DNA from 3 places in the Paenibacillus sp. R-74696 genome. Region 3 is predicted to be linked to each of the others. Evidence: riboswitches for the same ligand, from Rfam matches in the RefSeq annotation. Region 3 holds a riboswitch; each other region holds the start of a gene.
The links. A riboswitch is a leader RNA that binds a small molecule or an ion and turns the genes downstream of it on or off. The one in region 3 is predicted to bind cyclic di-GMP.
Positions count from the first base shown of each region.

Region 1 (2,265 bases), on a different contig from region 3:
TATGCTTAGATCCGTTTAATAGACTTTAGCAGCTGTATAACGCGAGCTGTCTTTAATCATTTTGCCCGCTTTCTTGCTGTTCTTCATGCCAGCATCAAGCGTCGTATCGATCGTGATCCATTTGCCGTCCAAATATACTTCATTCCAAGCATGATAGTTCGATACATCGGACGCTTTGCCCGTCACCATCTTGGCCGGAATGTCCAAGCTGCGAAGCATGCCCGCCATTAATGCAGCATAACCGTAGCAAATGTCTTTCTGCGAACTAAACGTACGATCGATTTGAGGCAAATAATCGTTGGTCACCTTAGCTGCAAGCTGATGATCATAAGAAATATTCGCCACAATATATTTGTAAATTGCCGTTACCTTCTCGGTATCCGTCTTTTTACCCTTAGTCAGCTCCAATGCTTTCTTGACCGCTTTGCTGTTGCTGCTCCAATCGATATTTTGAATGGAGTTTAAGTAAACGAGGCTGCTGTCACTCAAATTCAAGGTAACTTTGCCTGTTTGAACTGCTCTATATTTATTGGTTCCACTGACGTTCTCCAATAATGTAATCGTATAGTCTCCATTGCCCAGTTGAAGCGCGAACCACTCTTCTGTCTGGTTTGCCCGGAGCGCATACGTATAATTTTTGCCGTCTTTGGCTACAACCAGCCTTGTATCTACGCCCGACTTGACCTCATAACGAATACCGATGCTTCCTTTATCCACATTGGATTCATCGAGCCAGCTTGTCCCAGCTGCTGCCACTTGAGCAGTTGCTTGCGGGAACACGGACAGTATCAATGCAAGCAAAATCATAACCGTTAAACTTTTGCGCATAAAAAAAACTCCCTTCGGTGGCTAGGCTGCCATCTAAATAATAGAGAAGGCCCTTTAGCTTTGCGTCCCTGCCTTTCGACAGGTTTGCCGTTATCGTGTAAAGTTTTGTAAGTGGTGTTAGGTAGAAGAACTACCTTATATTAAACTATGATTATCTCTAGTATATACCCATTATTTGCAACAAACAATACGTTAAACCTTTTTTATTTCCAGGCTGAGGCTTGTATTTTATGGCCTCTCTTCATCCATCTCCGCTTTAACCGTTTCATAAAAGGTTCTTCTTTCCGCTCTTTAAGCATGCCCTTTACATCCCTTAGCAGGAGCATATACCGCATTTCATCCTCATGCTTCAAGCTTTGAAACTCTTTCAAATGTTCAGCGCCCATCCCACTTCAGCTCCATCATGCGTTTTATCAATCCTTTTTCGGCTGATAAAATTCTGATACCCGAACCAGCGTTTAGCTGCTTTTGACCGTGTAAAATTTTTGGAATCTCCAAAACTTTCTCGGTCCTGTCGACAAATAAAGCCAAGCAAAAAAATCACGAATACCGTCATCCACGATTCCCTCATTGTACTGATAAAGCTGCCGCTGATAGTTCAGGCGACATATTTCTACCCCATCCCACCAAAAAGAGAACGTGTTTCGCTTGTCGTCATGCTCCAGAGCAATCATAAATTTCCCTTCCGAAAGCTGAAAATATTGCTTGTCATAGAAAAACAAAGGCCCCTCAGAAGTAGCTGTAATTCCAATAAAATGACCTCGATGATGGGTATAAAAGCCTCGAACGATCGTGTAATCGGTCATTTGATTTAAATTCAGCTGTCGTAGGTGCTGGGCTCCCTCGCTTATACAGCAAGCCAGCTCAGGATAGCGAAAATGGCGAATGACGTTTATTTGCCGTTTCTCGGTTATCATCATCTTCTTCAACCATTCCTTTGAACATGCTATTTTTTGAAAATGAAGCCCGTAAAGCTTGTCCGTCTTCATTTTCACCTGCTCCTCCATTATAAATAAGGCAACTCTACAATTTCTCGACAAAATCCCTGTTTAATCTCGGAAAATTTACAAAATAGCCCCTACAACGCGCTAACACTGCTTTTCCACTCTTTATACCATTCTGTAATGTACGCGCTTGGCTGCTCGTTCAATTCTTCTATCAGCGCGGCGGTTAAAACATTGTACTGCTGATTAACCATAAGATGATTTCCTTTGGACGCATACAGCTGCATTAAGGCAAAATAAGCCTCTTCCGCTTGCGCATGCTCCTCGATAATCCGAATATATCCGGCAATCGCTTTATCCAACTGACCATGCTCGACATGCCATTCTTCCAATCGATAGGAAGTATTCAGCCATAACCGTTTCAGCCGCTGGCGCTCGCTCTCCGCCCACCAATAATCATAATCCTTTAAATAATCGCCTCTATAAAGATTCA
Region 1 is NZ_JBPULM010000039.1:67,876-70,140, forward strand. It holds gene ACSR9A_RS19105 (transglutaminase-like domain-containing protein) at 16-828, opposite strand; cyclic di-GMP riboswitch class I at 842-927, opposite strand; gene ACSR9A_RS19110 (hypothetical protein) at 1,287-1,817, opposite strand; gene ACSR9A_RS19115 (response regulator) at 1,907-2,265, opposite strand, start outside.
Region 1: another riboswitch for cyclic di-GMP. It lies ahead of ACSR9A_RS19105 (transglutaminase-like domain-containing protein); the one in region 3 lies ahead of ACSR9A_RS01375 (methyl-accepting chemotaxis protein).

Region 2 (2,265 bases), on a different contig from region 3:
TCCCGGCGGAGGAACGCCGATGGTTGCCATGTCAGGGCTGCTCACCGCAGAGGCGATGATTCGGCAGCATTCTTGAGAGAAACTAATGGTGCAAAAGAAAAGCCGCGCTTGGCTGGGTGCAGTAATGCATCCAGCCAAGCGCGGCTTATTTTTTAAAAATATAGGAAAGGATCTGATTGTCCCATCCATGCTCTATATTTCTCGGAATAAAACGCGCTGCGCCGCCAGTGGACGGCGACAGCCGTTTCACCTTGTAACCATACAGAGGGGCTTATGCCCACAAACTAAAAAGGGTCAAATAAAATAAAAAACCCTTCTAGGATTAGAGGGCCTGCTTGAAACAACTTATTAAATATCGGGACGACACGATTTGAACATGCGACCCCCTGGTCCCAAACCAGGTGCTCTACCAAGCTGAGCTACGTCCCGAGAAAAAATGGTGCCGTCGAGAGGACTTGAACCCCCAACCTACTGATTACAAGTCAGTTGCTCTACCAGTTGAGCTACAACGGCGTGGTTATGAATCGGACACAAGATGTATTATGCCACAGAACTTTAGGAGGATGCAATACCTTTTTTTAATTTTTCGAAAAAAAATTCGGGCAGCAGTCAAATGCCCGAATCGGCCTATTTTTTAACTTTAAAATGAACGACTGCGCTGTACAGCATTTTCCCGCGATCGGGATGAAAGACCGCATGATGGCTAATGGCGTGAACTTGTAAAAGCAGTGCCTTATTCGCTTCAATTTGCTGGTCAATATGCTTCTCCAGCGTTCGTAAGTCAAAAGCCTCAAAGAATTCGATTTTATCCTCAATTAAATCTAGTCGGAAATCCATTATTAACCCCCTCAAATCTCTTGCATGTCTAGCTTTCGTTAATAGTATAACGTTGTTCAGAACTAGTTTCAAAGTATCATGTCAGCTAATCACGCTTTTTGTAATTTACAAAAGGGTTTCCCTAAATTATACTTTAAAAGTGTCGAAATAAATAGAAAATTACATACTGAAAAAGGCAAACTTATTGAAAAATAAGGGCGCAAAGTTATGGGCCTAAGGTATTAAGCTATGGCTGCCAAACCACCGGTACAGGACTATAGGCTGATTCAGCTATTCAACTCGTAACGGTGGTTGAATAGCTTTTGTTTTTTTTCAGTGTATTAGGAGAGATGGAGAGAAAATGGCGATTAACCGATTGAAAGAGGCAAAATGGTTAAAATGGACATCAAGAATTTCTGATTTCTTGAAGAGACAAAAGGTCACAACGAAGCTGCTGTTCATCACTTCACTAATTACATTGTTTAATGTGGTGGCTGGCGGTTGGATTTTTATGCAAAATGCTTCGGTTAGAAGTGCAGTGAATGCTTCAAATGAGCTTCAGGAGGCCAAAAAAGAATATCAAGGTGTATCGGATTCAATGCTGCGCACGCTGCTTTCAATGATTGATGCGGTAGAAAACGGCAGCACCGGCGATGATGGCATCAATTTGGCGCTTAAGACGATGCCCGAGCGGGTAGAACATCTGAAGGTTACACTAGAGTCGCTGGATGCGAAATATCCTCACGGAGATAATGGCAACGCCTATTCGAACCAAGGCAATGTGTTTGGGCTTGCTCTGGAGCAGCTTAATAAAGAAAACGGCAATCACAGCCTGCTCTCGATTGAAGACCGTTCCGCCAAGGTCAAACAGCTTGTCAGTACATATACGATTGTTCTCAGCTTTGCGAATGAAACGGTAGAAAAATGGCTTGAAGTGGATTCGGTTGCAACACAAGATGCATTGAACAGAAGTCTTGCGGCTGCCAATACGATTATTATAATCAATATTGTGCTGCTTGCCGTTTTGCCGTTCATCATGTCCTATTCGTTAAGCCGAAATGTGAAAAAAGGCATCGTTGGCTTAATGAAGCGAATTGCCTCCTATCAAAATAACGATTTTACCTATGATGGGAAGCTGGATCGCCAAGATGAATTTGGTCAAATTGACCGTTCGCTGGAGCAAATGGGAAGTGCGCTTCGCGACACGCTTCGTTCGACTATGGATGTAAGCACGGTTGTTCTGCAAGCCTCGCGCAATATGGGTGACATGATTGTTCGCAATCAGAACGCTTCCGAGCAGGTTAAAGAAGAGATTGGCAACGGCAAAACGATTTTGATGACCCAGTATGATGATGCTACTTCGATCTCGGCCGTAACGGAGCAAATATCGGCAAGCTCGCAGCAAATTGCGGCTTCGACCGAATATATTAACCGCGATATGAAAGAAAT
Region 2 is NZ_JBPULM010000045.1:638,327-640,591, reverse strand. It holds gene ACSR9A_RS23120 (phytoene desaturase family protein) at 1-76, shown strand, start outside; tRNA gene ACSR9A_RS23115 (tRNA-Pro) at 356-429, opposite strand; tRNA gene ACSR9A_RS23110 (tRNA-Thr) at 438-513, opposite strand; gene ACSR9A_RS23105 (YrzA family protein) at 628-837, opposite strand; cyclic di-GMP riboswitch class I at 1,002-1,085, shown strand; gene ACSR9A_RS23100 (methyl-accepting chemotaxis protein) at 1,178-2,265, shown strand, end outside.
Region 2: another riboswitch for cyclic di-GMP. It lies ahead of ACSR9A_RS23100 (methyl-accepting chemotaxis protein); the one in region 3 lies ahead of ACSR9A_RS01375 (methyl-accepting chemotaxis protein).

Region 3 (2,265 bases):
TGGATTTTGCAGCAAACGCAGCATCTTGCGGAGGCTACTAAAGCGCCGCAAACGAAGCAATACCAAGATACAGAGAAATTTCTCTACCTTGGCAAAGAGCATTTGCTGCATGAATTAATCAATACAGATGGCTTAACTGAGGAGGAGCTTCGGAAAAACCTCAAGAAGTTTTATTTTTCAAGCTGCAAAAAATTAATAGGGGAACGTCTGCCTATTTATCAGGCGCAGCTGAGGATAAAGCCCAAAACGGTTGAGATCGTAGAGTCCACGACGAAGTGGGGAAGCTGCAGCTCCAGCAAGCATTTAACCTTTAACTATCGTTTGGCGATGGCTCCAATTGATGTGATTGATTACGTCATTATCCATGAGCTTTGCCATCTGTTTCATATGAATCATGACCGATCCTTTTGGCGGCGCGTAGGCAGTCTTATGCCGGATTATAAAGAAAAAGAACAGTATTTGGCCAGGTATGGCGGCTTCATGACGCTCTAAAGCTTGGCAGTCAAAGAGAACGTCCTAATGGTTATCGAGTCCGCAGTGCCTGGGGTGCCCCAGCCCCAGCCCCCGACCTGGTTTCATCGTTACCCCTCTAATCTTACTTTTTCAAGCTCCTCTATATCCTTCAATTTCCCCGTTGATTGCAAAAAAAACCTTCATTGGCTCATCAGTACTGTATTTTTTGGATAAAAATGTAAGTTTTAAAGAGTTCTAATAAATAATTAATGTGTAACTATAAAAGTTCAGTGTCATTTTACCGATATTCTTTTCTGTAAAGGCGAACTCGCTGAAAGGTGGGGACGCAGAGCTTCGGATCTAATGAGCTAAGCGCGATGCTAGCCGGGTCGCCGAATAAGGAAGGGGTACGTGTACGCAAATCCAGTCTATTCGGCCCGGATTTTTTTCGTATTCAAAAATTTATGAGGGAAAATGAGTGATTACCATGAAACTAACCATCAAAAGCAGCCTGATTACCACTCTATTAATGACAGTATCGCTAAGCTGTGTGTCTTTCCTTGGCTATGATAAGGCCAAAACGACATTGGAGGCAAACTTTAAGAAGCAGGCGGAGCAGCAGCTGACTGTTGTTCAGAACTACATCGATATTTGGATTCAGGGCACACAGGCCAAATACGAGGCATTAAGTCAGTCCGATGACGTGAGGAACAGAGATATTCCTGAAATTCTCGCTTATAGCAACCGAATGACGGAGATCACTGATAACCCGGACGAATTTGCATTTATTGCCCCTGACGGCACGCTTTATTTGCCGGGAGCAACGGTTAGTGTAAAGGATTACCCGCATTTTCAAAGGGCGATCAACGGTGAGACCGTCACCATTGATCCGGTAGGCTCAAAGTCTCCCGGGGTGGAGGGAACTCCAATTGTGCTTACAGCTACTCCTGTAAGGGACGACCAAGGAAATATTGTTGGAGTCGGCAATGGAGGTCAGCCTATTCAGGACTTGATTGATCTCATCTCCAAAGTGAAATTGGGACAAAGCGGTCATGCGATTGTTTATACAAAGGATGGCACGGTTGTGGCCAGTGAAAAACCCGAAGAGACCCTACAGAAAAATATGGCCGATTACGAGAATGAGACGCTAAATAAAATTGTAACGAACAGCACGAATGGCGACGCGGGTTTGGCTGAAGCCGTCATTAACGGCTCGGAGCATATGATCGTTTATGGGAAATCTGGCATGATGGATTGGGGCATAGCGATTTTGGTTCCCAAAAGTGAAGCCTATGCTGAAGCCAACGCCTTGTTGCGGTTTTCGATTTTTGTAACAATCGTGTGCCTTCTGGTTTCCGCAGCAATCATCTATACGGTCATGCGCAAAACGTTAAAGCCGCTTTCCGTCATGAACGAAAAGCTGCAAGGGCTCTCCGCCAGCGAAGGCGACTTGTCCTCCAGGCTGACATTTGAAACGAAGGATGAAATCGGCGAGCTTTCCAGAAGTTTTAACGGGATGCTTGAAAATCTGCAAGGGCTGATCATTTCTATTTTGGATAAGGGACAGATTGTTGCCAGCTCATCGTCGCATCTATTGGGCAATCTGGATCAAATATCATCTACCGTTCAGCAAACCACTACCAATATTCAGCAAGCAAATGTCGGATTGCAGGGCCAAATGATGGGATATGAAAGGAATTTGGGGTTAATTGGTGAAATTGGTGAAGGGGTATATGGCATTTTGAATACATCCAATCAAACCTCCGGCATAGCCGCAGAGGCTTCCCAAGGAGCAAAAACAGGCAATGAAGC
Region 3 is NZ_JBPULM010000008.1:58,685-60,949, reverse strand. It holds gene ACSR9A_RS01380 (M48 family metallopeptidase) at 1-492, shown strand, start outside; cyclic di-GMP riboswitch class I at 765-850, shown strand; gene ACSR9A_RS01375 (methyl-accepting chemotaxis protein) at 941-2,265, shown strand, end outside.